Linked DNA regions of Allochromatium vinosum DSM 180. Each later gene encodes a partner of the first gene's protein in a complex. Links are inferred from orthologs where the notes say so. Each region holds a gene or a part of one and is shown on either strand. Other genes may lie near its edges. The genes, in order: ALVIN_RS00595 and dapF.

Region 1 (13,692 bases):
TTACCTGGCACCCTGCCCGATGGAGCCCGGACTTTCCTCCCCTTCCGAATGGAAAGAGCGACTGCCTGGCCAACTCCTTAGCGCGCCATCTTAACAAAGTACATCGAGATCTGTCGCGCCCCGTTCACCGCCGCTCGGTCGGGCCGGTCAGTCAGCGGGACTCGCTGCCGAGTCCCAGCTCCAGACCCAGGCGGTAGAGCGCGTTCTTCTTGGCGCCGGTCAGGCGGGCGGCTAGGGCGGCGGCCTGACTCAGTGGCATGGATTCACCGAGGAGGCGCAGCACGCGGATGGATTCGTTGTGCGTGGCATCGGTCTCTGAGTCCGGACAGCCCTCGACCAGGATCACCATCTCACCGAGCCGCTGCTCCGGGTCGGACTCTAGGCGCGCGATGAGCGTACCGGCCGAGCCGAGCAGAAAGGTTTCGAATTGCTTGGTCAGCTCGCGCGCAATGACGAGGCGTCGCCCGTCGCCCAGGACGGCCTGCAAGTCGCGCAGCGTATCCAGCGCCCGTTTGGCGCTCTCGTAGAGGACGAGTGTCCCCGGCTCGCGGGCGACCGCCTCGATCCAGGCACGGCGTCGCGCCTGGGTGCGGGGCGGAAAACCGAGGAAGAGGAAGCGGTCGCTCGGCAGCCCGGAGGCCGAGAGCGCGCAGATGGCCGCGCTCGCGCCTGGAATGGGCACGACGGTCAGCCCGCGCTCGCGTGCCGCGGCGACCAGGGTGTAGCCGGGATCGCTGATCAGCGGCGTGCCGGCGTCCGAGACCAGGGCCAGATTCTGCCCCGACTCCAGCGCCTCCAGCAGACGCGGCGTGAGTTCGGACTCGTTGTGATCGTGATAAGCGATCAGCTCGGCCGAGATGCCGCAATACGCCAGCAGACGCCGCGTCTCGCGTGTATCCTCGGCCGCGATGGCATCGACCTCGGCCAGCACCCGGCGCGCGCGCTCACTGAGATCACCGAGATTGCCGATCGGCGTGGCCACCACGTATAGTACCCCGGCCTGTTGTCGCATCTTCCGCCCCTCCGGCAGACTCTCACAAAGAATACGGACACGGAATCATGCCCAAGAATCGCCTCGACCGTGCGGTTTTTTTCTCGCGTAGACGGCTCGGACCGCTGCTCGTTGTCTCGGCCCTGTCGGGCTGTGCCGTCCAACCGCTCCAGGACCCATCCAGCCTGCTCACGAGCGTCCCCGCCGCTGAACTGAGCCGCGCCTCCACCCTGGAGGCTCAGGGCCGAGTCGACGAGGCCGCCCGGCTCTACCTGGAGTCGGCGACCCGTGCCCAACCTCCGGCCGGGGCCGAACTCAGACTCAAGGCCGCCCAAGCCTATCTGGCCGGCGGCCGGACCGGCCAGGCTCGCGAGACACTCGCCGGCCTCGCGTCGGCCGAACTCATTGGCGGCCAACTGGAACGATCGCGGCTGCTCGAATCCGAGCTCGACCTGGCGGCGGGACAGCCCAAGGCCGCCATCGCCAAGCTGAAGCGGTTGCCCGCCCTCGCCAAACCGCTTGCGATCCGACGCCTCGGCCTGCTCGCCGCAGCGCAACGCCTCGACAACGATCCGATCGCCTCGGCCGAGTCGCTGGCTGAACTCGACGCCCGACTCGACGGACAGGCGCGCGTGACCAATCAGGTCTCACTGGTCGCGACACTGGCCCTGACCGGCGAGGACGACCTGCTGCAGCTCACCCGCGCCGGGCGCGGCGCCATGAAGGGCTGGGCCGAGATCGCCCAGCTCGTGCGACGTCATGGCGCCGATCCTCGGCGGTTGGACGACGCCTATCGTCAATGGCGCCAGCGCCGGACGAGCCATCCGGCGCTCCCCGAGCTGGCACGCGCCTATACCGGCAACGGATCGAGCGGATACGCGAATGGTCAGCGTGTGACCGTGATGCTGCCCAGCGGCGGGCGTTTCGCGGCGGCCGCCAAGGCCGTGCGCGACGGGATCCAGGCCGCCAGCCGCCTGGATCCGGGCGATCGGCGTCCGTCACTGGACTTCGCCGACAGCACCAACGCCGGCCGGGTGCGCACGTTACATGCCGCCGCCATCACGCGCGGTGCCGACGCCGTGATCGGACCGCTCGAAAAACCGGCCGTCGACGCACTGATCGAGGCCAGGACGGCCCAGGTTCCCACGCTGGCACTGAACGAATCCACCGAGGCCGAGCGTCGCGCCCTGAACCTGTTCCAATTCGCGCTCTCGCCCGAGAACGAGGCCGCGGAGGCGGCGAACAAGGGATTCGCCCTGGGCGCCAGACGCGCGCTCGTGCTCCATCCGAACGATGCCTGGGGTCAGCGTCTGGCGAATGCCTTCAGTGCGCAGTGGCGCGCTCAGGGCGGAACCCTGGCCGGTCAGGCCGGCTTCGATCCGAGCAGTTCGAATTACGACACGACCCTGGGCCGACTCATGAATGGCCAGAGAGCCGACCTGCTGTTCCTGGTCGCCACAGCCGAGATGGCGCGCAAGATCCATCCCCAGATTCAGACGGTCGCAACCAAACCCTCGATCGTCATCTCGACCTCCCATGTCTATTCGGGTCGCTTCGATGCCGCCGCCGACAAGGCGCTGGTCGGACTCTATTTCGTCGATATCCCCTGGATGCTCGATCTCGGTGGCGAGGGGCCGCTGGCACGTCGCACGGTCATGGGCCAGACGGCCAGTGCCTCGGGTCCGCTCGCCCGACTCTATGCCATGGGCCTGGATGCCTATCGGCTGACACCGCATCTGACCGAGCTGGCGGCCAATCCCGGTGCCTACTTCCCCGGCCAGACCGGCGGTCTGGCCATCGATCCCCTGGGCCGGATCACCCGTCAACTGGCGCTCGGACGCTTCACCGAGAACGGACCACGCCTGGCCAATGGCGTGGAACCTTCGAGCGAGACGCGCGTCGAACCCACCCGCACCCTTGGTCCCGAATGAGCACCAGCCCCCGCAGCGGCCGATCGCGCCCGGATACGCGCGCGATCGGTGAGGCCAAGGAGCGTCTCGCCGAGTCGTTCCTGATCGCTCAGGGGCTGAGGCTAGTCGCGCGCAATCAGCGCTCCCGCTTCGGCGAGATCGACTTGGTGATGCGCGATGAGGCCATCCTGGTGTTCGTCGAGGTCCGCTACCGGCGTTCGACCCGCTTCGGCACCCCGGCAGCGACCGTAGATGCACGCAAACAGCAGCGCCTGATCCTGGCCGCCCGACACTATCTGCATCGCCACCCGACCCAACTGGCCTGCCGGTTCGATGTCGTGGCCATCAGCGCCGAGGACGACATCCAGTGGATCCGGCAGGCTTTTACGCTCTAGACTGGTCCGCTCGTCACCCGATCCAAGCCCGAACGACGGCCATCGGCGCCTCGTGCATCGGTCATCAACGCCCTTCATTCCAATCGCAATGAACAGAACGTACCCGAAGCTGATCACCCTGACGAGCGCCATGCTCGCGTTCGCGCTCTCGGCGGCTGGATGCGCGCCCCTGGTCGTGGGCGGCGCGGCAGTCGCCGGCGCCTCGGCCATCCACGATCGTCGCCCCGCCCAAGCGCTCCTGGACGATCGACAGATCGAGTTTGCCGCCACCCAGGCGATCTTCCAGGACCGCGACCTCAGTCGCGGCGCGCGCCTCGTCGTCACCAGCTACAACCGCACTGTCCTGATCACCGGACAGGCCGAATCGGCGGAACTCGCGCGGCGCGCCAGCAATCGCATCAGCCGACTGCACAAGGTCGCGCGCGTGATCGACGAAGTCCGCGTTGGGCCGCGCATCGGGATGAGCCGTCAGTCGGAGGATGCCTATATCGCCTCGCGCGCCAAACTGGAGCTGGCCGGCATCGGGTTGCCCGATTTCGATCCGACCCGCGTCAAGATCGTGGTCGAGGATGGAGACCTCTATCTGCTCGGGCTGGTCACGCCGCGCGAGGCCGATCTCGCCGCCGAGCGCGTGCGCTATGTACCGGGCGTGCGCAAGGTGGTCAAACTCTTCGAATACTGGACGCCCAATGCCTGAACTCACCGCTGGACTGCGCGCCGAACTGGCGCGAATCGCCGGCTCCGGCGCCCTGCTGACCGATCCGGCCGACTGCTGGCCCTACGGCTATGACAACAGCCGCCGTCAGGCGCTGCCCCAGGCGGTCGTCTTCGCACGCGACGAGGATCAGATCGCCGCCCTGGTCCGGCTCTGCGCCGAGGCCGGGCTGCCGCTGATCGCCCGCGGCCTCGGCACGGGCACCACGGGGGCGACGGTGCCCGATCGCGGCGGCGTCGTGCTCTCGTTCGAACGCATGGATCAAATAAAGCGCATCGAACCCGGCGACCGGCTGGCGGTGGTCGAGCCTGGCGTGACCAACGCGCGGTTGCAGCAGGCCATCGCGGCTGAGGGCTTTTTCTGGCCGCCTGACCCGACCAGTGCGCCCACCTGCACCATCGGCGGCAATCTGGCCTACAACTCGGCCGGTCCGCGCGCGGTCAAGTACGGCACGCCGCGCGAGAACACGCTGGGTCTGCGCGCGGTGAGCGGCACGGGCGAGGTCTTCCATACCGGAGTGCTCACCACCAAGGGCGTGGTCGGCTACGACCTGACGCGGCTCATCATCGGCTCAGAGGGCACGCTCGCGCTCGTCACCGAGGCCACGCTCAAACTCACCCCGCTCCCCGAGGCCAAGCGCACCCTGCGCGCGACCTATGCCGACATCCACAGCGCCGCGCTCGCCGTCTCGGCCATCATGGCCCAGCCGGTCACGCCCTGCGCGCTGGAGATCATGGACGGCTCGGCGATCGAGATGGTCAGCCGCTATTCCGAACTCGACCTGCCGGACGGGGCCGGGGCATTGCTGATGATCGAGGTCGATGGACCGGCGGCCTGTATCCAGGAAGCGCAGCGCGCGGTCGGTGAGGCGGCGCGTGTCGCCGGTCTGCTGGAACTGCGGCTCGCCGAAACGGCGGATGAGGTCGCCGCGCTCTGGAAGACGCGCAAGGCGCTCTCCCCGGCCCTGCGTCACATCGCGCCGAAGAAGATCAACGAGGACGTGGTGGTGCCTGTCTCGCACATGGGCGCGTTCATCGATGGACTGGAGCAGCTCGCCCGCGAGACCGGCATCCGGATCGTCAATTTCGGCCATGCCGGCAACGGCAACATCCATGTCAATCTGCTGATCGATCCGGACGACGCCGAAGAGGTCGCGCGCGCGGCGCACTGTCTGGACGCGGTCTTCGCCCTGGTTCTGCGACTGGGCGGGACGCTCTCGGGCGAGCACGGCGTGGGACTGGAAAAGCGCGATTTCGTCGACCGTGAACTCGACCCGGTCGCGCTGCGGCTCATGCACGCCATCAAGGCACAGTTCGACCCGGCGGGCATCCTCAATCCCGGCAAATCGCTGCCCGGCTAACGGCCCGGTCGCACCAGACCGCCCAGACCGACGGTCTCCAGCGCGTCGAGCAGCAGTCGGCGCACCGAGCCGGCATCCTCGCATTGCAGGGCGACCTTGAGCACCTCGCGCGCCCGCGCTCGGCTGATGCTGCGGATGACCTTCTTGACCCGCAGCAGACTGCCGGCTCCCATGCTGAGGCTGTGCACCCCCATCCCCAGCAGCAGGAAGGTCGCCAGCGGGTCGCCGGCCATCTCGCCGCAGACGCTGACCTCCTTGCCGTGGAGTCGCGCCCCGGTCAGGATCTGGAGCAGCGCGCGCAGCACCGCCGGGTGATATTCGTTGTAGAGCTTGGCCACATGCGGATTGTTGCGATCGACGGCCAGTAGATATTGCGTGAGATCGTTCGTCCCCACCGACAGGAAATCGACCCGGCGCGCCAGGGCCTCGGCCTGATAGACGGCCGCCGGCACCTCGATCATGACGCCGACCGGCGGCATCCGCACCTGATAGCCTTCCTCCAGCAGCTCGTTGTGCGCACGCTGGATCAGGAGCAAGGCATCGTCGACCTCGCCGACGGTGCTGACCATGGGCAGCAGCAGTTGCAGGTTGTCGAGTCCGATGGACGCGCGCAGCACCGCGCGCACCTGGCTCAGGAAGATCTCGGGATGGTCGAGCGTGATGCGGATGCCACGCCAGCCCAGGAAGGGATTGGCCTCCTGCATCGGAAAGTACGGCAACGGCTTGTCACCGCCGATGTCGAGCGTGCGGATCGTCACCGGACGTGGCGCGAACAGCTCCAGTACATGCCGATAGTTGGCCATCTGCGCCGCCTCGCTCGGAAAGCTGTCGCGCACGATGAAGGGCAGCTCAGTGCGGTAGAGACCGACGCCGGCCGATTCCTCGATGCCGAGCGGACGGCTCTCGGACACCAGACCGGTGTTGAGATAGAGCGGAATCACATAGCCGTCGGTGGTCTCGGCCGGCAGATGGCTCAGGGCTTGCAGCTCGCTGGTCAGGGCCGCGTCATCATCGGCCAGACGCTGGTACTCCGAACGCACGGCCGGCCCAGGCGAGACATAGACACGCCCGCGATAGCCGTCGACCACCATCTCGCGGCCCTCGACGCGCCCCACCGGCAGATCCGATACACCCATGGCTGCCGGGACGCCCATCCCACGCGCCAGAATTCCCACATGGGACGACCCGGAACCCGAGGTCGAGACGACGCCGGCCAGCTTCTCGCGCGGCACGTCGGCGATCTGCATGGCGCTGATCTCATCGCCCACCAGAATCGTGCACGGCGGATACTGAATCGGCGCACTGGCCCGGTTCTGCAAGTGCATCAGGATGCAGCGCCCCAGATCGCGCACGTCCGTGGCCCGTTCGCGCAGATAGGCGTCGTCCATGGCGTCGAACACCCGCGCATGTTCGGCGATGGTCTCGCGCAGCGCGCCGGGCGCCCAGTTGCCGGCGCGAATCCGCGACAGGGTGCCATCGATCAGGGTGTCGCTCTCCAGCATCAGCCGCCAGGCGTCGAACAGGGCCATGTCCTCGACGCGCAGATGGACCTGCGTGCGGCTGGCGAAGCGGTCGAGATCCTCGGCGACCTCGCGCACGGCGCGGCGGAACTCCTCGGCCTCGGCCTCCAGATCCTCAGGGCGGCGATCGGGCACGGCATCCAGGTCGGCGGGCGGATAGACCACAACCGCCTGCCCGAGACCGATACCCGGCGAGGCGGCCAGCCCCGGCAGGAAGCGCTGCGGGATGCCGTCGTCCTGCAAGCGCGCCAGCTCGCCACTGGTGCGGGCAAAGGTGATGGCCCCGGCCAGTTGCGAGGCCAGGGTCATCACGAAGGTCACTTCGTCCTCGCCGAAATGACGCCGCCGGCGCTGACGCAGCACCAGGACACCGAGCACCTTACGGTTCTGGATGATGGGCGCACCGAGAAAGCCGTGATAACGCTCCTCGCCGGTGTCGATGATGCACTCGTAGCGCGGATGATTGGCCGCGTCGTCGAGGTTGATCGGCTCGGCACGCTCGCTCACCAGTCCGATCAGCCCGCGTCCGAGTTCGAGCCGCACACGCCCCACGGCGTCCTTGCGCAACCCCTCTGTGGCCTGCAGGACGTGACGATGGTTGTCGTAGTCGTTGAGATAGACTGAGCAGACGTCCGCTCCGACGGCCTGCTTGACGCGCTGGACGATGATGGAGAGCGCCTGCTCGAGATCGCGGGCATTGTTGACCTCCTGAACGATGCGCCTGAGTGATTCGAGCATGCTGGGCGAGTTGAGCAGACCTGGGGCGGATGGGATCGCGGACGAATGGGTGCCTGACTGCATGCGGATCTAGGCCACTGTCTCAGCCCTGGCACGGCGCAAGGCGTTCATGGATATCCCTGGCGCAGCAACCTGGAGGGGCTGGCATAGACATGCCGGCGATCCGGCACGCCTTCCGGATAGAGGGTCGGCGCCAGCTCTTCGAGCGCCTGCTGATAGACATGGCGCTTGAAATACACGACTTCGTAGAGCGGCTGCCAATATCTGACCCAACGCCAGGCGTCGAACTCGGGTTTGTCGGTGCGATCGAGGCAGAAGGCTTCTTCGCCGCAATTGACCCGCAGCATGAACCAGACCTGTTTCTGGCCAATGCAGATCGGACCCGGCCCGCAGTAACGGTGCCGGATGTAACGCTTAGGAAGGTGATAACGCAGCCAACCGCGTGTGCTGCCCAGGATCGTGACCTGCTGCTCACAGAGCCCGACCTCCTCCTCCAGTTCGCGGAACATGGCCTGCTCGGGCGTCTCGTCGGGGTTGATCCCACCTTGTGGAAACTGCCAGGCATTCTGGCCGACGCGGCGCCCCCAGAATAGGCGACGGTCCCGATTGCTCAGGATGATGCCGACATTGGGTCTGAAGCCGTCGTGGTCGATCAAGGATGGGTCTCTCCCTGGCTGGTCGCTGGCTCATTCTTCCATAGAGCAGTCGTTTCCGGCAAGCCGGCGCATGTATAAGCGATTTCCAATCAAGAGCTTGGTTGTACGCACTTGAAACCTGCGCGCCGATCCCGGAGTATCGCACTCACAGGCGCAAGATCCGCGCCAGACTTCCCTTCAATCTTTCAGACTGGAATCAAGCGCGTGCCACTCGCTATCTTCGATCTCGACAACACACTCCTGGACGGTGACTCGGACTATCTCTGGGGCTGCTATCTCGCCCGGCATGGACTGGTGGACAGTGCGGAGTACGCGCGCGAGAACGAGCGATTCTACCGCGAATATCAGGACGGTACCCTGGATATCCAGGAGTTCCTGCGTTTCTCACTGCGTCCGTTGCGCGAGCACCCGCGTGAGCGCCTAGAGGCATTGCGCGCGCGCTTCCTCGAAGAGCAGATCGAGCCGATCATGACCCCGGCGGCACGCGCACTCGTCGAACGGCACCAGTCCGCTGGCGATACCCTGCTCATCATCACCGCGACCAACGCCTTCGTCACCGCGCCCATCGCCGAACGCTTCGGCGTACCGCACCTGATCGCGACCCTGCCCGCCGAGCGTGACGGCGTCTATACCGGCGAGGTCGAGGGCGTGCCCTCCTTTCGCGAAGGCAAGGTCGAGCGGCTCGAACACTGGCTCGCCGAGCAGGGGCTGGATCTGGCGGGCAGTTGCTTCTACAGCGACTCGCACAACGATCTGCCGCTGCTGGAGCGGGTCGAGCGCCCGATCGCCGTCAACCCGGACGCCCAGTTGCGCGCCACAGCCGAGACACGCGGCTGGCCGATCCTGTCGCTGCGGGCCTGAACGCGCAGCCGCCTTCACCGAGCTGTCATCCGCCCCACATCAGGCCGCAACACTCGCCGCCTAAGATAACCCTCCAGGCATTCTTCACCTGTGAGGGCATTCGATGGTCGCTTCGGCTTCCGCGTCGCTCGCCAAGCGCGGCGAGCGTCTCTATGTCGAGATCGCAACGTCCGAATCCGAGGTCCGCGAGGCGCAGGCACTGCGCTATCAGGTCTTCGGCGAGGAGATGGGCGCACGGCTCAAGGGTGAGCCCGGCTACGATCACGATACGTTCGACGACCATTGTCAGCACCTCCTGGTTCGCGATTCGCGCACTGGACGTGTCGTTGGTTGCACTCGTCTGCTGACCGACGCGAGCGCCGCGCGCATCGGTGGCTTCTATTCAGAGAGCGAGTTCGAGCTGGACGCCATCAAACGGCTCGACGGACGCCTGCTGGAGGTCGGCCGCACCTGCATCGCGCCCGAGTTCAGACAGGGACCGGCGATCGCCGTGCTCTGGTCGGGGCTGGCCGGATTCGTCCAGCTCAACGGCTTCGACTATCTGTTCGGCTGTGCCAGCGTCCCGCTCGGCGAGGACGACATCCAGGCCGCCGCCATCATGAACCGACTGCGCCGTCAGGCATTGGCGCCCGAGGATCGACGCATCACACCGCGCGCTCCGCTGCTCACGACCCAGGTCGATGACGACGTCCTGGACGCGCCGCTGCCGCCGTTGCTGCGCGCCTACGTCCGCTTGGGCGCCAAGGCGTGCGGTGAACCCTGTCGTGACCCGGATTTCGGCGTAGCGGACGTGCTGATGCTGCTCGACATCGACGCCATGAGTCCGGCGTACTCACGCCACTTCCTCGACAGGCACGGTCTTTGAGTCAGGCTGAACGACGCTCGAGGATCATGATCACGCGAACACTCTGGAGAAGCTGGCGGGTCGGCGAGCATCTGGCGACCGGAACGCTGGTCGGCCTCTATGCCGTGTTCCAGGGTCGCGCACGACGGCAACCTGGCTGGCTGCCGCGCGCCGTACGCTGGTGGCATGGGCGGCTGGTACGCGCCCTGGAGGTCGAGGTCAGGATCGAGGGCCGGTTGGAAGCAGGCTGTCTGCTGGTCGGCAACCATGTCTCCTGGCTCGACATCCCCATTCTGGGCGCTCAGGGTGAGATCGGGTTTCTGGCCAAGTCGGACGTCCGGCGCTGGCCGCTGATCGGCTGGCTGGCCGGCTTTGCGGGTACTCGCTTCATCGAGCGCGGTGCGCATCAGGCGGAATCCGTGATCCATCGACTCCTGGCGGATCTGGCCTCGGAGCGCACGGTCATGATCTTTCCCGAAGGCACCACAACGGATGGCCGGACGCTGGGGCGTTTCCATCCGCGACTCTTCGCCATCGCCCAGCATCCCGAGGTTCGCGTACAGCCGGTCGCTATCCGTTACCGGCGTCGCGATACCCTCGCCCTCGATCAGTCCGTGCCCTATATCGGCGACGACAGTCTGATCGCCAATCTCAGCCGACTCGTCCGGCATCCGGGTCTGATCGCCTGTATCCATTTTCTGCCGTCCATGCAGGCTCTGGAAGGGGAATCACGCCGTGCACTCGCCGAGCGCGCCCGCGCGGCCATCCTCGAAACGCTCGACGTCTCGGAGACCGCGCCCGTCATGACCACCAGAGACGTGGCTGTATCCGTGCGCGACGAGGATGCAAGCCCCTGCTGGCTGGAGCCTGGAGCCGTATGAATCATGTCCAGTGAAACGCGGAGCACCGCTCAGTCCACAGGCGATCGGCTCAGAATCGCCATTGTCACCGAGACCTACCCCCCCGAGATCAACGGCGTGGCCAACACCATGCGTCATCTGGCCGAAGGCATGGTCGCGCGCGGACATGGCGTTCAGTTGATCCGGCCACGGCAACCGGCCGATCCGAGGCATCCCGAACAATCCGATCGGCTCGATCTGCATCTGGTGCCGGGCCTGCCGATCCCCGGCTATCGAGGTCTGAGGTTCGGGCTTCCGGTCTACTGGCGTCTGCGGCGTCTCTGGCACCGCCGCCCGGCCGATCTGGTCTATATCGCCACGCAGGGACCGCTCGGTCATGCCGCGCTCTCGGCGGCACAAGCGCTCAAGATTCCGACGATCACCGGTTTTCATACGCATTTCCAGCACTATAGCCGGCATTACGGACTGGGAGCCCTGACCCGTCAGATCGCCGAGACCCTGAGACACTTCCACAATCGCTCTGATGCCACGCTGGTTCCGACCGCCGAGTTGCGTGACAGTCTGGCCGCCGAAGGATTCGAGAACCTCCATGTCTTTGGGCGCGGAGTGGACGTCGATCAGTTCGCGCCCGACCGGCGCTCCGCTGAACTGCGCCGCTCCTGGGGCTGCGCGGAGGACGATCTGGTCGCCCTGTATGTAGGTCGGATTGCCGCAGAGAAGAATCTCGCCCTGGCGCTCGCTGGGTTTCGCGCCATTCAGCGTCAGTGTCCGAACGCACGTTTCGTGCTGGTCGGTGATGGCCCCGAACGCCCGCATCTGCAACAGGAGCACCCGGATCTGATCTTCGCCGGCGCGCGTGTCGGCGACGAGCTCGCCGCACACTATGCGTCGGGCGATCTCTTCCTGTTTCCGAGTCTCACCGAGACCTTCGGCAACGTCGTCACCGAGGCCATGGCTAGCGGTCTGCCTGTCATCGCCTTCGACTATGCAGCGGCGCACGCAAACGTCCAGCCTTGGGTCAATGGCGTGACCGTACCGGTCGATGCTCAGGAATCATTCATCGACATCTGTCTGGAGTGCGTCGGCGATCGGGAACGACTGCGACGAATGGGACTCGAAGCCAGGAAGCGCGCATTGGATATTGGCTGGGAGCGCGTTCTGGGGCGTGTCGAAGAACACCTGTTCGCCGTGATCCACAGAAAACGAGGTCAAGCGGAGTCCTGTCATGCAAGCCTGGCTACGACATCTGAATGAATTGGAAGTATCCGTCTGTCGCCTCTGGAGCCGTTCGGGGCAACGTCGCTGGATTCGATACCCCTTCGCGTTCATCAGCCGGCTGGGGGATGGGGTGTTCTGGTACAGCCTCATGGCTGCCCTGCCCCTCGTCTATGGATTGAAGGGTTTGCAAGCCAGTCTGCACATGCTGGCGACCGGCGGTATTGCGTTACTGCTCTACAAATCACTCAAAGGTGTGACTCGGCGGTCTCGTCCCTGCCATCATGCCAGCGACATCACGGCCCTCGTCCCGCCACTCGACCAATACAGCTTTCCTTCGGGTCACACGCTCCACGCTGTCGTCTTTTCGAGTGTCGCCATCTACTACTTTCCTGTACTGGCCTGGATACTGGTTCCTTTCACAGCGCTGATTGCGTTGTCTCGCATCATTCTCGGGCTGCATTATCCCAGTGACGTTCTGATGGCGACGTTGATTGGTCTAGGGCTGGCTTATGCGAGTCTCTCCGCCTTCATATGAGATTGGCGAACAGATCGAAAACGCGCAAAGCCAAAACCCCCGCCACGGTTAGGTGGAGGGGGTTTTGAGGGAATAGGGCCCTGGCGGTGCCCTAGGTTCGCATGGGGAGGCCCCACACTAGGATCGGCGAAGACCTGTTTCACGTCTGAGTTCGGGACGGGATCAGGTGGTTCCAAGTCTCTATGGCCGCCAGGGAAAGGGTGGGAGCGCCGGGTGTGTGGTCCGACGGTCCGCGAAACGGTGAGTGATCGTAAGGGTAACGCACTTGGGTGTTATATGGTCAAGCCGCACGGTCAATTAGTACGGGTTAGCTGCACGTGTTACCACGCTTCCACATCCCGCCTATCCACGTTGTGGTCTTCAACGGACCTTCAGGGGCATCGAGTGCCCAGGGAGATCTTATCTTGGGAGGGGCTTCCCGCTTAGATGCTTTCAGCGGTTATCCCGTCCGTACATAGCTACCCGGCAATGCCACTGGCGTGACAACCGGAACACCAGGGGTACGTCCACTCCGGTCCTCTCGTACTAGGAGCAGCTTCCCTCAAATCTCCAACGCCCACGGCAGATAGGGACCGAACTGTCTCACGACGTTCTAAACCCAGCTCGCGTACCACTTTAAATGGCGAACAGCCATACCCTTGGGACCGACTTCAGCCCCAGGATGTGATGAGCCGACATCGAGGTGCCAAACACCGCCGTCGATATGAACTCTTGGGCGGTATCAGCCTGTTATCCCCGGAGTACCTTTTATCCGTTGAGCGATGGCCCTTCCATACAGAACCACCGGATCACTATGACCTACTTTCGTACCTGCTCGACGTGTGAGTCTCGCAGTCAAGCACCCTTATGCCATTGCACTCAGAAGGTTGATTTCCGACCAACCTGAGGGTACCTTCGTGCTCCTCCGTTACACTTTGGGAGGAGACCGCCCCAGTCAAACTACCCACCATGCACGGTCCCTGACCCGGGTAACGGGTCGAGGTTAGAACGTCAAACAGACCAGGGTGGTATTTCAAGGATGGCTCCACGGCAACTGGCGTCACCGTTTCACAGCCTCCCACCTATCCTACACAAGTCGGTTCAACGTCC
Region 2 (17,014 bases), 2.3 Mb from region 1 along the record:
GCCCGCCAGGATCTGCCCCTGTGCTGTCCCCGCCCGGACGCTCCGGTCTGGAATATGCACCCACGGGTCTATCTGCCGATCGAGGACGAGCCCCATCATGAGGTCGCCTGTCCCTATTGCGGAGCCAGATACCGGCTCGCCAACTGAAAGATCCAGACACCCCGGGGCGGCAGCGGATTTCCGCACCAGGGTGTCTGGATCTACTCTATTGCCTCATCCCCGGCTGACGACGCTCGGAACACGTCAGCCGAAACACCACGACCGGCTTACAGCAGCACGCTGACCAGACGGAAGGCCGAGCGCTCGACGGCCTTGTTGACGACCGCGCCGACGAGCGCCTTGCCGAACAGCGCGCCCGCCTTCGAAATCACCGCTTCGCTCGCCGACGACAGATTGACGCAACCCGTTTCCTTGAGCATCTCCAGCAGTCGATGATGATCCAGGCGCGCCGTATCGTAATGGATGACCAGACTGCCGGCGGCTTGGTTGAAACGGATCTGTTCGACGCCGTCGAGCGAGCGCAGCTGTTCCTGAATGGAATCGACCGTCCCAGGGCGACACCGGAACGCGGCTGAACGGACACGCAGACGACCGGGAATGTGATGGATCGAGTGATGCATGGAAACCTCGCTCGGGATGTGCCTGGATTATTTCTTAATGCGATGCGTTCTCATTTTAGATGCAAAAAGCGAGAATGCAAGCCCTAAATGCGAATGCGATCGATCAGCGCGCCTGGGGGCGTTGCGAAGTCGTCAGCTCATGCGTCCAGCAACGCCAGATATCGTTGAAGATCCAGCGCGCCAGGGCCAGTTTGAGCTGACACAGCCGGCAACTGGGCTGGCTGGGGCTGGACGTGGCCGCGCTCTGAAGCTCGACGGTGGGGCGCCATCGCCAGGCATCGATTTGGGGCAGCCAAGTGCGCCAGTTCGCTGTCCAGGCGGCGGGAGTCCGGGCCGGAACCATCCGGGTGGAGGGCGTTCGAGCGGACGTCTTGGTCGCCGGCCGTGCGGCCTTGGCCGCCTCGATCCGTGCCGGCCAGTACGAGACGACCGGCTGGAGCACGGGATCGAGGATCTCGCTCAATTCCGCCTGGGTCAGCCGCCCAGCGCGCCGATGCCAGACCACCAGACTGGCGCAGGCCGGATTCCAGCGCACACCGCGCACGCCCTCGACCTGCCCCAGTGCCCGCATCAGCCGTGCGCTCGAAAATGGATCCTCTCGCAATCCGGGCAGATGCAGCCGAATCCGTCCGGGGATCTGGTGGCGGATCTCCAGTCGCACGGGCTGTAACTTCACTGTCTCGATATGGCTCGGCATGACCAGGGCACTCTCGAATCGTTGGATCGAAAAACCGTTGTTAAAGACGTTTATAGGAGATTCAGGATGAGATGTAAATAGTATTTAATATTATTTACATCTCAAAACCCGGATCACCCGGCCGCGTATTTCTCGCGCCGCTTGAGCCAGACTTCCAGTCCCTGTGCATTGAGTTCGGTATCGACGCTCAGCAGCTCCTGGATATGGTGGTCGTGCAGATCCACGCCATGCTCGCGTGCGCGCTGCATCAGATGTGCTGAGACCGATTCCTTGAGCCGCTGTTGCCGGCCGGTCCCGGGCCGTCCTTCCTCACGCCGTGCCAGTTCGGCCAGATCGCGGATGCTCTGGCGCAGCGCTTCGACGCGTTCGCTCGGGCGGTCGACACGGCCATAGTGGGTCAGATACATGGCCTGGGGATCATGCGCCATCAGCTTGTCGAGACTGGCGAGCCAAGCGTCGGGCTCGAAGGCGACCGGCGTGGTCGGCGCGAACAGCCAGGGACCGTTCGGCGTGTCGAACTCGCGATAGGCGATGCCGAAGGTGTCGCCGGTGAAGAAGCCCTGCGTCAGGCTGTCGAGGATGCAGCCGTGATGATTGGCGTGCCCTGGCGTGTCGATGAACGTCAGGGTGCGTCCGTTCAGGTCGAAGGTCTGTCCATCCGCGGCGACGATGACGCGCTCGGCCGGGATCGGCAGGGGGGCGCCGAAGTCGCGCTCGAAGTTCTCCTCGCCATAGACGACGCTGGAACCGGCGATCAGCTTGCTCGGGTCGATCAGATGCGGTGCGCCCTTGGGGTGGGCCACCAGGCGCGCATTGGGGCAGGCGGCCATCAGATGGCCCGAGGCGCCGGCATGGTCCAGATGCACATGGGTCGGCATCACATAGTCCACCTGCTCGGGCGTCAGACCGAGCGCGGCGATGGTCGCCAGCAGTGCCGGGGCCGCGTTGGCGGGGCCGGTGTCGACGAAGGCCAGACGCTCACCCGAGCGCACCAGATAGGCGGCGGCCAGACCGTGGCGATAGAGTCCGGTCTCGATGCAGTAGATGCCCTCGGCGAGCTCCTGGAAGTGCGGTTGTGACATGCTCGATGACTCCAACAGTGGATTGGAATGAAAAGTGGATATATGTCTGAAACGCGATGATTGTATCCTGGAGGCCGGGATCGGCGTGGTCGATGGTAGTCTAGAGACGCCGCTCGCCGTTGCAGCGAAACGCGCGGATCCGGTCCGCCGATCGCCGACGCGGATCATTCATTTGACGCTCAAAGGGGCTTTACACGATGGAGATCGAAATCACACTCCAGGACGGCATCCACGTCCTGAAAGTTTCCGGTCAGCTCGATGCGCTCAGTGGTGCCGACTACGAGCAGGGGGTCAATCGTCTCGTCGCCGAGGGTGCACGGCGACTGGTTCTGGATTTCGGCCCATTGGTCTATATCAGCAGCGCCGGACTGCGCGCGCTGCTGAACACGAGCAAGCCGCTGATGGCTCAGGGCGGGGCGCTGGTCTACGTCAATCTCCAGCCCAGTGTGCGCGAAGTCTTCGAGATGACGGGTCTGCTGTCACTGTTCAAGGTGTGCGACTCGTTGCCCGAGGCCATAACCCTGGTGCAAACCCCATGAACGCCGTGACCCGGCGTCTGCCGGCAACCGTCGACCAGCTGCCCGAGGCTCAGGCGTTCCTGAAGTCCTGGGTCGAGCAGGCCGGACTCGATCCGCGTCTTGGCGGACGGCTCGCCCTGGCGCTCGAAGAGGTGTTCGTCAATGTCTGTCACTATGCCTATCCGCCGGGTCAGCCGGGCGAGATCGAGCTGCGCATCGCGCCGAGCGCCGAGCGGTTCGTGCTCGATGTACTCGACGATGGACAGCCGTTCGATCCAGCCAATCTGCCGGAGCCGGATCTGGCCGCGACCCTGGAGCAGCGCACCGTCGGCGGTCTGGGCTGGTTCCTGGTGCGCCAGATGGTGACTGAACTGAGCTGTCGGCGCGAGCAGGGGCGCAATCTGGTCTCGCTGATCATGTGTCAACCCACGGACGAGGATGAGCGTGCTCCAGATACGGCGCGTGGTTGAGCGATGGTCTTGGTCTGGATGGGGCGTTCTGTCCGATCGGCTTGGGCGCTCGGCACGCTTCTGGGGTCTGGCGGCGCTGAGTCTGTTGATCGCGCCGCCGATCTGGGCCGAGGACGAGTCCGAATCCTCGGCGCCCGCTGCGACACGCACGCCGCTGCGTCTGATGCTCGCCTGGCAGCCGCAGGCCCAGTTCGCCGGCTATTATGTCGCGCAGGCGCACGGGTTCTATCGCGAGGCGGGGATTGAGGCCAGCCTCCTGAGCATGGGTCATGCGCGCTCACCACGCGCGGCCCTCGAAACGGGCGAGGTGGATCTGGCGGTGCTGTGGCTGTCGACCGCCATCGAGGCCCGCGCCGAGGGCGTGCCCCTGGTCAATGTCGCGCAACTGTTCCAACGCTCCTCGGTGGTACTGATCGCGCGCTCCAGTTCGAATGTGCACCGTCTGTCCGACATCAATGGTCGGCGTGTCGGGGTCTGGCGCAACGACCCGGCCCTGCCGATCGAGGCTCTGCTACGCACCCGGGGGCTGGAGGTCAAGCGCGTGCCGCAGTCGCAGACGGTCAATCTTTTCCTGCGCGGGGGAGTCGAGGCCATGTCGGGGATGCTGTACAACGAATATCATCTGCTGATCAATGCCGGCCTGGAACCGGAAGCGCTGACGGTGTTCCGGCTGTCCGAGTATGGGATCGATTTCCCCGAAGACGGACTCTATGCGCTCGAACAGACGCAGCGCGAAAAATCCGCTGCGATCACGGCCTTCGTGGCAGCCACCAGGCGTGGTTGGGAGCAGGCCTTTGCCGACCCGGAGGGCGCGCTTGATCTCGTGCTCCAGCACCAGCGCGCGGCGCGTGTGCCGGCCAATCGTATCCATCAGCGCTGGATGCTGGAACAGATCCACGCGGTCATGGGTGATCCGGGCGAGCACGGCTGGGACTGGCGACTGCACCCCGAGGATGTCGACCGGGTCGGTGAAGCCTTGCAGCACCTGGAGATGATCGATGCCATGCCGACCGATATCGAACGTCTCGGAGTCCAATGATGGCGCGTTTCTCTGGAATCGGTGCACGGCTGGTCCTCTCGGTGATGCTGTGCGTGGCCACTGTCCTCGGTGCCAGCCTGGGGCTGTATCACTATCAGGCGCGTGAGTTGCTGTTGCAGCGTTTGCAGGACAACGCCCACAACCGTTCGCTGGCCCTGGTGCAGCGCGTGGAGCGTGTCCTGATCTCGGTGCGGCGTGCGACCGAGACCCTGGCCAGCACGCTCGACTCGGTGCGTATTGGCGAAGACGACATCGTGCCCCTGCTGCGGCGTGCCCTGGAGATGAATCCCGAACTGTTCGGGATGGCCATGGGATTCGAGCCTGCGGTACTGGACCACCCCGATCGACGTCGCGCGCCCTATGTCTTCCGGCGCGATGGCCGGATCGAGTTGAGTTTTGCCCTGGAAGAGCAGGACTATCTGTTCTCGGACTGGTATCAGATCCCGCGTGAACTGGGGCGCGCCGAATGGAGTGAGCCTTACTACGAGCTGGGGGCCGGCAACACGCAGCTGATTGCGACCTTCTCTCTGCCCGTGACGCAGGCGACTTCGGATGGCGAGCGCCTGATCGGCATCCTGGCCGCCGACATCGCCCTCGACTGGCTCACGCACGAGCTGGCCGAATTCCGGGTGCTCCAGCATGGCTTCGCGGTCCTGATCTCACGCAATGGCGCCATTCTCAGCCACCCCAACACCGACTTCATCATGAACGAGAGCCTGTTCAGTCTGGCGGCGGCCCATGGGGATGAGGCCGACGCGCTGCGTCAACAGGCGCGAACCCTGATCGCCGGCGAGTCGGGGTTCATCCAGCACACCCCGCTGTTCGGCGTGATGGCGCACGTCCACTACGCCCCGATCGATTCGTCGGACTGGACGCTCGCCATCGTCTTCCCCGAAGACGAGCTGTTCGACGACATCAACCGTCTGACCCGCAATGCCGCGACCGTCGGCAGTCTGGGGCTGCTGGCCTCGCTGCTGGTCGTACTGCTGATCGCGCGCTCCATCAGTCGTCCGCTGTGCGCGCTCGCCGCTTCGACCGACCGCATCGCCAAGGGCGATTTCGCCGCACCGCTGCCCGAGGTGCGACGGCGCGACGAAGTGGGCGCGCTGACCGAGTCGTTCGCGTCCATGCGCACGGCGCTGCGCCAGCATATCGAGTGGCTCAAGACGACGACGGCGGCCAAGGAGCGCATCGAGAGCGAGCTGGCGATCGCGCGCGACATCCAGATGTCGATCCTGCCCAAGCTGTTTCCGCCGATCCCGAATCGGGACGAATTCGATCTGCGCGCGCTCATCGTGCCGGCACGCGAGGTCGGCGGCGACTTCTACGATTTCTTCCCGCTCGATGAACACCGGCTCTGCTTTCTGATCGCCGATGTCTCGGGCAAGGGTGTGCCGGCGGCGCTGTTCATGGCCGTCACCAAGACCCTGATCAAGTCGACCGCGCGCGACCGGCAGGGGCCGGCCGAGATCCTGACCCAGGTCAATGCCGAGCTGGCGGCCGACAATGCCAGCAATATGTTCGTCACCGTCTTCTGCGGCGTGCTCGACGCGCGCACCGGCGACCTGGAGTACGCCAATGCCGGGCACAACCCGCCGGTGCTGATCGGGACGGATGGCCGGCCTCAGTGGCTCAAGGGCGCGCCGCAATTGCTGCTCGGCATCATGGAGGGCGTGGTCTATCGGTCGGCCTCCCTGCGTCTGGCCCCCGGCGAGCGGCTGCTGCTCTATACCGACGGCGTCACCGAGGCCATGAACGCGCAGGATGAGTTCTATTCGGAAGCGCGTCTGCTCGACACGCTCGAATCCGAGCCACAGCCGGATCTGGTGGGCCTGCTCGCGATGCTGTTGGAGCGTGTCCAGTCCTTCGCCGGCGCGACGCCCCAGTCCGATGACATCACCCTGCTGGCGATCGAGTATCGCGGTCAGGGACCGATGGTTTCCAGTTCTTCGGCAGTCGACTGTTGAACCCGGCCCAAGTCGTCCCCATCAGGACAGGGCGCGCCTGGCCGGTGCTCGTCATGACACGCTTCGTTCCAGGGCGCGTTCGATAACGATTAGAACACTCTGGAGGAGCCTGCCAATGCCACACGTCATGACGGCCGATCACTTCGACGGCCAAGCGGGTCTGCGCGTCTCGACTATCGATTTCAGCCATCCCTGGGAATGGCTGCGCAAGGGCTGGGCCGATGTGCGCGCCGCACCCGGTTACAGCCTGACCTACGGCACCGGGATCGTGCTGATCAGTCTGCTGATCACCACGCTGATGATCCTCGGCGAGCTGACCTTTCTGGTGCCCTTTCTGATCGCCGGTTTCTTTCTGATGGCGCCGATGCTGTCGATCGGGCTCTATCAGATGAGTGCCCATCTGGAGCGGGGCGAGTCGCTGGAGTCCTGTCAGGCGCTGGAGGCCTTCAAGCGCAACCAGGGTCAGTTGGGCATGGTCTCGGCCTTTCTGTTCGTGACCCTGCAAGCCTGGCTGGTGGTCTCGCTGGTGCTGGTCGCGCTGTTGTTCGACGCCCCCTTTCCGACCCTCGACAACTTCCTGCCGGTGCTCTTCTTCTCGGGGGAACACCTGCTGCTCCTGATCGCGATCACGCTCGTCGGCGCCGGGTTTGCAGCCGTCGTCTTCGGGATCATGGCCATCACCGTGCCCTTGCTCACGGATCGACACGTCGACGCCCTGACCGCCATGCGCACCAGTGTGCGCGCCGTGACGCAAAATCCCGGCCCCATGCTGCTCTGGGCGGGGTTGATCGTGCTGATCGTCGGCGCCGGGCTGGCGACCTTCTACCTGGGCCTCTTCATCGCCATCCCGCTCGTGGGGCACGCCAGTTGGCATGCCTATCGCGATCTCGTGCCCAGTTCCTGAGATCAGGGATCGAAGCGGTAATCGAGCATCCGGATGTCGCGCGCGAAATGGCGCGCGACCAACTCGGCGGTTTCGTCGCTGTAATAGCTGCGGTAGTCGCGTTTCCGATCCCGAGCCTGACGTTCGTGGGGCAGGGCGGGAGCACGGATGCCGATGCGGTCGCAGACGGTCGCAAAATCCTCGTTCAGACGCTCGTAGCGCCCGATGAAGTCGACGACCACCGTGCCGCTGAGATCGATCAGATAGTCGGTCTGGAGCGTGATCGAGGTATCGATGTGATACTGATAGGGCCGCTCCGGATCGAGCTTCCAGCGCAGAAAATCCTCGAAGGTCTCGTGTCCGCCGAGATACTGCGGCCGTTCGCGCCGGATGTGATGGAAGGAACTCACCTGGAGATCCCAGGGATTGCGCACGAAGGCGAATTTGAACAGGCTGTCGAAATATTCCCTGGGCAGCAACTCCTTGGCCGCGACCACCTTGGCGTGACGCGGCAGCTTGGCGGCGATCCGGTGCCCGCTCAGATGGCTGAAGCGGCTGCACAGGAACATCGGGTAGTACCAGGGGTCGCGCCAGCGTAGCCCTTCGAGCGCGGCGCGCACACTGGTGCCGCCGGTCTTGGCGATATGGACGAACAGGAAGCGGTATTTGGGTGACAGGAGCATGGTGTGGGATCGTCGCGTTGATCAGGGCCGTTCGTCTGGCTTCGAGGCTTTCTTGCGTGCACGCGGATGGGCCTGATCGTAGACCTGAGCCAGATGCTGGAAGTCGAGATGGGTATAGATCTGCGTCGTACCGATGTCGGTATGGCCCAGCAGTTCCTGCACGGCGCGCAGATCGCCGGAGGACTCCAGCAGATGGCTCGCGAAGCTGTGTCTGAGCAGATGCGGGTGCAGATGTCGGCTGGCGCCCCGTTCGACCGCCCAGCGTGCGAGCCGCTTCTCGACCGTGCGTGGATGGATGCGCCCGCCGCGCAGACTGACGAACAGCGCCCGCTCGTCTCGATCGGCCAGTGCCGAACGCACCGCCAGCCAGCGTTCGATCGCCTCGCGTGCCTTCCGACCGACCGGAACGCGCCGGCTCTTCGACCCCTTGCCGATCACGCCCAGTTCGCCTTCAGACATATCGATATCGCCCAGGTCGATGCTCACCAGCTCGGCCAGACGCAGACCCGAGGAATAGAACAGCTCGACCATAGCCGTGTCGCGGATCATGAGCGGATCTTCGTCCACCGGATCGAGCAGGGCGCCGAGCTGATCGGCGTCGAAGGTGTGCGGGAGCTTGCGCGGACTCTTGGGCGCGCGGAGGCCGACGGCCGGATTGGCCACGGCCTGGTTCTCGCGCAACAGCCAGCGGTAGAACCCGCGCAGGCTGGAGAGTTCGCGCTGAAGCGTCTTGCCCGAGACGCCCTGGCGATGGCGCCAGGCGGTATAGCGCCGGATGCCGGCCTCGTCGAGCGATGCGATCGGCTCCGCGCCCGGCTCGCCCTGATCGGCGAGCCAGACGGCGATCTGGTTCAGGTCGTGCCGGTAGGCGCGAACCGTATGCTCGGACAGCTGCCGCTCATGCGCCAGATGCGCGAGGAAACGCTCGATCCGGGGCGTGTCGATCGAGGTCGGCGCGGCGGGGGCGTCCAGGCGTTTGGGCATGGTCGGACGCGGATCAGTGCGGCTCGCAGTTGCCGAGATGGACGGTCCTGAGCTTCTGGCTGATGATCTCCCCGAGTCGGTTCAGGAAGTCGGTGCCCATCTCGGGGCTGAAGCGGGTGGCGTCCGCACTGCCGATGGCGATGATGCCGGACTGGCCGTCGGCGTGGATCGGAACGATGGCCGCCGAATGGATGCCTGTGCCGCCCTCGCCGAAGAGCGCCACGGCCCGCTCGGAACTCAGGGGGCCGCAGAGCGCGTTGCGGCGGTCGATGAAGTCGGCGAACGCATTGGCCACCGGATCGTGCGGCCGGCTTTCGAGAGTGGCGCGCGCGAAGAGCTTGAACGCCAGCGCCTCGGCGTGGAACTCGCGCAGCAGGGTCTCGCGCAACAGGTGACAGAGATGCTCGGGATCCTTGACCACCATGAGTTGCAGGATCAGGCCATGCAGCCGGATCGCCAGGGCTTCGTTCCGGCGCGCGCGCGCGATGAGATGGACGAGCCGGTTGCGCTCGGTCGCGAGCTGACGGCGCAGGAGGCGGACCTGATACTCGATCAGCGACACCGCGCCCTGGATGCCGTGCGGCACCTCGATGGCGCTCAGCACCTCGGGGTGACGGGCGAGGAAGTCCGGATGGGCCATGAGATAGTCGACGACCTGTCGCTCCGGGTCGAGGGCCTCGTCCAGGCTGTGTTCGGCCTGATGCATCACGCGCATCCCCTCATCGTTCGATCTCGCCTTCGAAGACGTTGACGGCCGGTCCCGTCATCCAGACAGGATGCCCCGGACCGCGCCACTCGATCACCAGCTCGCCGCCGGGCAGCGCGACCCGCACCCGCTCGTCGAGCCGTCCGCGCCGGCGTCCGCTGACCACGGCGGCACAGGCGCCGGTGCCGCAAGCGAGCGTCTCGCCCGCGCCGCGCTCGTGCACCCGCAGCCGGATCGCGTTCGGCCCGAGGATCTGCATGAACCCGGCGTTCACCCGGCGCGGGAAGTCCGGATGGTGCTCGATCAGCGGCCCGAGCGTGGCGACCGGCGCCGACTCGACGTCGTCGACGATCAGGACCGCGTGCGGATTGCCCATGGAGAGCGCGCCGATGGTCAGCGTCCGGTCCTCGATCTCCAGCGGATAGGTCGCGTCCGCTGTCTCGGTCTCGACCGAGAACGGAATACGCGCTGGTGTGAACGCGGGCGCACCCATGTCGACCCGCACCTGACCATCCGGCTCCAGATAGAGCCGGATCGCGCCGGCCGCCGTGCCGACCGGGATCTCGTCCTTGTCGGTCAGCCCCTGGTCGCGGACGAAGCGCGCGAAGCAGCGCGCTCCATTGCCGCACTGCTCGACCTCGGAGCCGTCGGCGTTGAAGATGCGATAGTGGAAATCGGTCTCGGGCAGACGCGGCGGCTCGACCAGCAGGATCTGATCGCAGCCGATGCCGAAGCGCCGATCGGCCAGGAGTCGCGCGAATCCGGCATCTAGGTCGACCCGCTGGCGCACGCCGTCGAAGACGACGAAGTCGTTGCCCAGCCCCTGCATCTTGGTGAAGCGCAGTCTCATGTCGGCAGGAACCCCATGACGGCGAGATGCCGATCGCTGACCACAGCGACCTCCAGACTGTCCAGACCGGCGGCAGCAAGCTGCGCGCTCACCTCGGCCGGCTCGAAGGCGGCATAGAGCGAGTTGCGGAAATCGGTGCGCAGGATCTCGGATTCGTCGGCGACATAGCTCTCGACCAGCGCCTCGACCCAGCCGGGCGAGGCCGGGCGCATCAGGTCCATGATCAGCACGGGCGCGCCGGGCTTGGCCGTCTCGCGCACCGTCCGCCACAGCACGGCCGGGTCGGGCAGGTGGTGCAGCAGGCTGTTGGAGATCACCAGATCGTACTGCCCGCGTGCCAGCTGCTCGGACGGGATGACGTCATGCAGTAGTCGGACGCGCGCGGCGATCTCGGGCTGGGCATCGAGCGCTTGCCGGGCCAGCTCCAGCATCGGACGCGAGCCGTCGAGCGCGTCACAGGTCGCGCCCGGATAGGCGCGCAGAAAGCGGATCACGATATCCGCCGGTCCGCACCCGAGATCGAGCGCCGTGGCGCCCGCGAGCGGTCCGGGCGCCAGTCGGCGCAACAGCTCGATGAAGAGCGTGTTGGAGGCGTTGAAATCGGCCTCGGCATAGGCGAGCGCCTGGGCCTCGCCATCCATCAATTCGGGTTCGGGACGACGTTTCATGCGGCGGCGTCGGGCGTCTCGGACGGCAGCAACTGCTCGCCCGCGTAGAGATCGGCGACCTGCTCGCGCGCGCGCACCAGATAGGCCCGGTCGCCGTCGACCATGACCTCGGCGGCGCGCGGACGGCTGTTGTAGTTGGAGCTCATGGTGAAGCCATAGGCCCCGGCGCCGCGCACCGCGACCAGATCGCCTTCTTCGAGCGCCAGGGTGCGGTCCTTGCCGAGAAAGTCTCCCGTCTCGCACACCGGGCCGACCAGATCGTAACGGCTCGGATCGGCGTCGGTCTCCTGAACAACGCGCACGATCTCGTGACCAGCCTGATAGAGCGCCGGACGCAGCAGGTCGTTCATGGCCGCATCGAGGATGGCGAAATGCTTGTGCGGCCCGTGCTTGAGATACTCGACCTGCGTCAGCAGCACACCGGCATTGCCGACGATGGCGCGTCCCGGCTCCAGGATCACTTCATACGGACGATCGGCCAGCAGATGGCTCATGGCGGCGGCATAGGCGGCCGGTTCCGGCGGATGCTCCTCACGATAACGGATGCCGAGTCCGCCGCCGAGATCCAGATGCTCGATGGCGATCCCCGAGGCGCACAGCCGGTCGGCCAGCGCCAGCACCCGCCCGAGCGCGTCGATGAAGGGCGCCAGATCCGTCAACTGCGAGCCGATGTGACAGTCGATGCCGACGACCTTCAGGTTCGGCATCGCGGCAGCCAGCGCATAGACCGACTCGGCCTCCTGGATGTCGATGCCGAACTTGTTCTCCTTCAGGCCGGTGGAGATGTAGTGATGGGTCTGGGGATCGACGTCCGGGTTGACGCGCAGCGACACCGGCGCCCGGACCCCGAGTTCACCGGCGATCCGGTCGATCCGGGTCAGCTCGGACTCGGACTCGACGTTGAAGCAGCGGATGCCGACCTCCAGCGCGCGCCGGATCTCGTCGGCGCGCTTGCCCACGCCCGAGAAGACGACCCTGGCCGGATCGCCGCCGGCGGCCAGCACCCGCTCCAGCTCGCCGACCGAAACGATGTCGAAGCCGGAACCCAGCCGCGCGAGCACGTTCAGGACCGCGAGGTTGGAGTTGGACTTGACCGAGAAGCAGATCAGGTGCGGATGATCGCGAAAGGCGCGCTCGAAGGCGCGCCAGTGGCGTTCGAGCGTGGCGCGCGAATAGACGTAGCAGGGCGTGCCGAAGCGCTCGGCGATCTCGGTGAGCGGCACCTCCTCGGCGTGGAGGAGTCCGTCGCGGTCATTGAAGTGATCCATGCGGCGTGGGGGGTATCTGAGTATTTAGGGTTGAGCGTCACCCGTCCCGGACTCCAGCGGCGCTGGCGGTGGGGTCGGGACATCGGCGCCGGACGGCACGGCGGACGTGGAGACCGGTTCGGGCAGGTAGAGATCACCCTTCTGACCGCAGGCCCCGAGCATGGCGAGCGTGCCCAGCAGGACGACGATGACGATGAAGAGATTGTTCGCCCAGCAGCGCATGACCGGTTCCGATCCGTTAAAGCGTGGTTTGTCCGTGCGAGTATACCCGAACGCCCTGCGATGTTTCCGTTCGGAGCCGGAGCCATTCTAAATTTGCCGCCTCGCGGCTCTATGCTCCTTGGTCAAGTTCTCGAAAAACGGCGCCTGAGACTCAGGGAGCGGAAAATCAGGTAGCATGAGTCCCCCTTAGGAAGGGGCAAAACAGAGTAAACCATCGCGGCGATGGCGAGCGTTTCCCCGGGCCATACACGGCACTCCGGCAAAACGCTACACTCGGGCGCCGTGGGGGCGCAGGATGATGCGGTTCGTGCCTCACCGCATACTGAAATTGCAGCTGTTGATCCGAGGCGCTTCGAGATTCACCACAGAGGTTCGAGTCGACGCACATGTTCAAAATCCAGACGCTCAACAACATCTCGGTGGTCGGCCTGGAGCGCCTGCCGCGCGAGCGCTACGAGATCGCCTCCGAGATCGCCCATCCCGACGCCATCCTGGTACGCTCGGCCAAGATGCACGACCTGCCGATCCCCGAGTCGGTCAAGGCCATCGGGCGCGCGGGCGCCGGCACCAACAATGTGCCCGTGGCCGAGATGACCAAGCGCGGCGTGGCCGTCTTCAACGCACCGGGCGCCAATGCCAATGCGGTCAAGGAACTGGTGCTCGCCGGGATGCTGATGTCGGCGCGCAACATCGCTCAGGCCTGGCAGTTCGCCCGTGAACTCCAGGGTGACGATGCGGCCATCAACGAGGCGGTCGAAGCCGGCAAGAAACGCTTCGCCGGCTTCGAGCTGCCGGGGCGCACGCTCGGCGTCGTCGGTCTGGGCGCGATCGGCGTCAAGGTGGCCAACGCCGCGCGCGCGCTCGGGATGCACGTCATCGGCTATGACCCGACCATCACCGTGCAGCGCGCCTGGCAATTGGCCAGCGACGTCAAGCAGGCCCTGAGCATCGACGATCTGCTCGCGCGGTCGGACTTCGTGACCTTCCATGTGCCGCTCACCGATCAGACGCGCCACATGATCAATGCCGAGCGGATCCGTATCCTGCCCAAGGGCGCGGTGCTGCTGAACTTCTCGCGTCAGGGCATCCTCGACGACGAGGCCGTGATCGCGGCGCTCGACTCGGGTCAGCTCTACGCCTATTGCTGCGACTTCCCGAGCAACCGGCTCAAGGATCATCCGCGCGTCGTCACTCTGCCGCACCTGGGCGCCTCGACCCGCGAGGCCGAGGACAACTGCGCCATCATGGTCGCCGATCAGATCCGCGACTATCTGGAGGACGGCAACGTCACCAACTCGGTCAACTTCCCCGACATCGTGCTGCCACGCACCGAGGGGCAGCGTCTGGCCATCGTCAACAGCAACGTGCCCAACATGCTCGGTCAGATCTCGACCGATCTGGCCGCCGCCGGGCTGAACATCATCGACATGCTCAACCGCTCGCGCGGCGACGTGGCCGTGACCCTGGTCGATGTCGACAAGCCCTGTCCGGAGGACACGCTCGCGCTGATCCGGTCCATCGACGGCGTGCTTTCCGTGCGCTGTCTCGGCGGTTGAGGCCGGGGAGGATAGACGCCATGAGCGAAAGCGCCAACCAGGAACAGCAGGCACTGGCGGCAGTGCGTGACCGCATCGACGCCATCGACCTGGAGATCCTGCAACTGATCAGCGAGCGCGCGCGCTGCGCCCAGCAGGTCGCGCACATCAAGACCGGATCGCAGAGCGAGTCGGTGCAGTTCTACCGTCCCGAGCGCGAGGTCGCCGTCCTGCGCCGGATCAAGGACGCCAATCCGGGGCCGCTCGACGGCGAGGAGGTCGCGCGCCTGTTCCGCGAGATCATGTCGGCCTGTCTGGCCCTGGAGCGTCCGCTCAATGCCGCCTTCCTGGGGCCGGAGGGCACCTTCACCCAGGCGGCGGCGATCAAGCATTTCGGCCATTCGGTCGTCACGCAGGCCATGCCCACCATCGACGAGATCTTTCGCGAGGTCGAGTCCGGGGCCTGTGACTTCGGCGTGGTGCCGGTCGAGAACTCGACCGAGGGTGTGGTCAGCCATACGCTCGATCTGTTCATGAACTCGCCGCTGATGATCACCGGCGAGGTCAGTCTGCGCGTCCATCAGCATCTGTTGACCAAGGCCGCGGATCTCGCCAGTATCCGGCGGGTCTATTCGCACCAGCAGTCGCTGGCCCAGTGTCGCGAATGGCTCGACCGTCATCTGCCCATCGCCGAGCGTCTGCCGGTCGGCAGCAATGCCGAGGCGGCGCGTCTGGTGGCCTCAGATCCGGAAGCCGCCGCCGTCGCCGGTCTCCAGGCCGCCGAGATCTACGGACTCAGGGTGCTTGCCGAGCGTATCGAGGACGAGCCGAGCAACACCACGCGCTTCCTGGTCATCGGCAAGCAGGACTCGCCGCCGAGCGGACAGGACAAGACCAGTCTGCTGCTCTCGTGCAAGAATCAATCGGGCGGTCTGCACAGTCTGCTCGCACCGCTGGCCGTGCACGGCATCAGCATGACCCGCATCGAGTCGCGCCCGTCGCGTCGCGGCATCTGGGACTATGTGTTCTTCGTCGACATCCTCGGCCATCGACAAGACCCCAAGGTCGCCTATGCCCTGCAGAATCTCGAACAGGATGCGCTGCTGTTCAAGGTGCTGGGTTCCTATCCGGTCGCCGTGCTCTGAGGGCCGCGCGCGTCGTCATCGCTATTGAACGTATTGTTGGATACATCCGTCATGAGTCAAACCGAAAATCCCTTCCTGTCACTGGCCGCTCCCTGGATCGCCGGACTCACGCCCTATGTGCCCGGTAAGCCGGTCTCCGAGCTGGAACGCGAGCTGGGCATCAGCGATTCGGTCAAACTGGCCTCGAACGAGAACCCATTGGGTCCGGGGCCGCGCGCGCGCGAGGCCATGGCCGCCGTGCTCGCCGAGCTGGGCCGCTATCCCGATGGCGGCGGATTCGAGCTGCGTCGTGCACTGGCCGAGTATCATGGCCTTTCGCCCACGGCGGTGACGATCGGCAATGGCTCCAACGATGTGCTGGACCTGATCGCGCGCGTCTTTCTGCACCCTGGGGCCGAGTCGGTGTTCTCCGAGCACGCCTTCGCCGTCTATCCGATCGCCATCCAGTCGGTCGGTGCAACCGCGCGCGTGGCCAAGGCCCGTGATTACGGCCACGACCTGGACGCCATGGCGCGGCTGGTCAACGACCGGACCCGCGTGGTCTGGATCGCCAATCCCAACAACCCGACCGGCACCTGGCTGGCCGCCGAACCGCTCAAGTCGTTCATCGGCTCGCTGCCCAAGACCTGCATCGTGGTGGTCGACGAAGCCTATACCGAGTACGTCGCCGAGCCGGACTTCCCGGATGCGACCCACTGGGTCGAGACCTTCCCCAACCTGATCGTCACCCGGACCTTCTCCAAGGCCCATGGTCTGGCGGCGCTGCGCGTGGGCTATGCGCTCAGCGATCCCCGTGTCGCCGATCTGCTCAACCGGGTGCGCCAGCCGTTCAACGTCAATGCCCTGGCCCAGGCGGCGGCGATCGCGGCGATCAACGACCGCGAGCATGTGCGCGCCTCGGTCGAGCTGAACCGCGCCGGGATGAAGCAACTGACCGGCGCCTTCGAGCGGCTCGGACTCACCTACATCCCCTCGGTGGGCAACTTCGTCACCGTCGACTGCGGACGCCCGGCCGCCCCCATCAACGAGGCCCTGCTGCGCCGTGGCGTCATCGTGCGCCCGGTCGGCAACTACGGGATGCCGAACCATCTGCGCATCAGCGTCGGGCTGGAGTCCGAGAACGCGCGCTTCATCGCCGCCTTCGAGGACGTGCTGGCGTCATGATCGAACGGCTCGCGATCATCGGGGTTGGACTGATCGGCGGTTCGCTGGCGCGTGCGCTACGGGCGGCCGGCGCCGTCGGCGAGATCGTCGGTTGCGGGCGTTCGCTGGGCAATCTGGAACGCGCGCTCGAACTGGGCGTGGTCGACCGTATCACCCAGAACCCGGCCGAAGCAGTGCGCGAGGCCGACATGGTGTTCCTGGCCGTGCCGCTCGGCGCCATGCGCGGGGCGCTGGCGGCCATGCGCGACAGCTTGCGGCCCGAGGCCATCGTCACCGATGGGGGCAGCGTCAAATGCAGCGTGGTCGAGGACGCGCGCGCGGTCTTCGGCTGCGTGCCGCCGCGACTGGTGCCGGGACACCCGATCGCCGGTACCGAGCACAGCGGGGTGGAGGCGTCCTTCGCCGAACTCTACCGGGATCGCCGCGTGATCCTGACCCCCTTGGCCGAGACCGACCCCGAGGCCGTGGCGCGGGTCACGGCCATGTGGGAGACCTGCGGAGCCGAGATCACGG

Evidence for each region.
Region 2: the proteins of ALVIN_RS00595 (region 1) and dapF are in contact, whole or in part, in a solved structure (PDB 5YGU), measured with the Escherichia coli proteins. The link is inferred for Allochromatium vinosum DSM 180 from one-to-one orthologs.

The regions. Positions count from the first base shown.
Region 1 is NC_013851.1:116,596-130,287, reverse strand. What follows is about bases 6,512-9,495. They hold ALVIN_RS00595 (RNA pyrophosphohydrolase), read right to left. Parts: upstream 8,286-9,495; coding sequence 7,737-8,285; downstream 6,512-7,736. Other genes in these bases: ALVIN_RS00585 (GNAT family N-acetyltransferase), read left to right, coding at 9,250-9,495; ALVIN_RS00590 (histidinol-phosphatase), read left to right, coding at 8,490-9,146; ptsP (phosphoenolpyruvate--protein phosphotransferase), read right to left, coding at 6,512-7,629. In the rest of the region: rsmI (16S rRNA (cytidine(1402)-2'-O)-methyltransferase), read right to left, coding at 152-1,012; ALVIN_RS00620 (penicillin-binding protein activator), read left to right, coding at 1,060-2,922; ALVIN_RS00615 (YraN family protein), read left to right, coding at 2,919-3,296; ALVIN_RS00610 (BON domain-containing protein), read left to right, coding at 3,385-3,993; ALVIN_RS00605 (FAD-binding oxidoreductase), read left to right, coding at 3,986-5,371; more of ptsP, read right to left, coding at 5,368-6,511; more of ALVIN_RS00585, read left to right, coding at 9,496-10,011; ALVIN_RS00580 (lysophospholipid acyltransferase family protein), read left to right, coding at 10,038-10,871; ALVIN_RS00575 (glycosyltransferase family 4 protein), read left to right, coding at 10,875-12,104; ALVIN_RS00570 (phosphatase PAP2 family protein), read left to right, coding at 12,076-12,603. UniProt on the Escherichia coli protein: Master regulator of 5'-end-dependent mRNA decay.
Region 2 is NC_013851.1:2,387,549-2,404,562, reverse strand. The notes cover bases 8,582-11,580. They hold dapF (diaminopimelate epimerase), read right to left. Parts: upstream 10,500-11,580; coding sequence 9,663-10,499; downstream 8,582-9,662. Other genes in these bases: lysA (diaminopimelate decarboxylase), read right to left, coding at 11,164-11,580; ALVIN_RS10410 (class I SAM-dependent methyltransferase), read right to left, coding at 10,496-11,167; ALVIN_RS10420 (DUF484 family protein), read right to left, coding at 8,957-9,658; xerC (tyrosine recombinase XerC), read right to left, coding at 8,582-8,943. Outside these bases: ALVIN_RS10475 (zinc-finger domain-containing protein), read left to right, coding at 1-147; ALVIN_RS10470 (HMA2 domain-containing protein), read right to left, coding at 267-620; ALVIN_RS10465 (HMA2 domain-containing protein), read right to left, coding at 724-1,317; ALVIN_RS10460 (MBL fold metallo-hydrolase), read right to left, coding at 1,431-2,399; ALVIN_RS10455 (STAS domain-containing protein), read left to right, coding at 2,597-2,938; ALVIN_RS10450 (ATP-binding protein), read left to right, coding at 2,935-3,387; ALVIN_RS10445 (ABC transporter substrate-binding protein), read left to right, coding at 3,380-4,426; ALVIN_RS10440 (SpoIIE family protein phosphatase), read left to right, coding at 4,423-6,393; ALVIN_RS10435 (DUF2189 domain-containing protein), read left to right, coding at 6,509-7,297; ALVIN_RS10430 (sulfotransferase family 2 domain-containing protein), read right to left, coding at 7,300-7,959; more of xerC, read right to left, coding at 7,981-8,581; more of lysA, read right to left, coding at 11,581-12,435; LPS translocon maturation chaperone LptM, read right to left, coding at 12,460-12,657; ALVIN_RS10395 (phosphoglycerate dehydrogenase), read left to right, coding at 13,044-14,213; pheA (prephenate dehydratase), read left to right, coding at 14,234-15,337; hisC (histidinol-phosphate transaminase), read left to right, coding at 15,389-16,501; ALVIN_RS10380 (prephenate dehydrogenase), read left to right, coding at 16,498-17,014. UniProt on the Escherichia coli protein: Involved in the succinylase branch of the L-lysine biosynthesis and in the biosynthesis of the pentapeptide incorporated in the peptidoglycan moiety. Catalyzes the stereoinversion of LL-2,6-diaminopimelate (L,L-DAP) to meso-diaminopimelate (meso-DAP).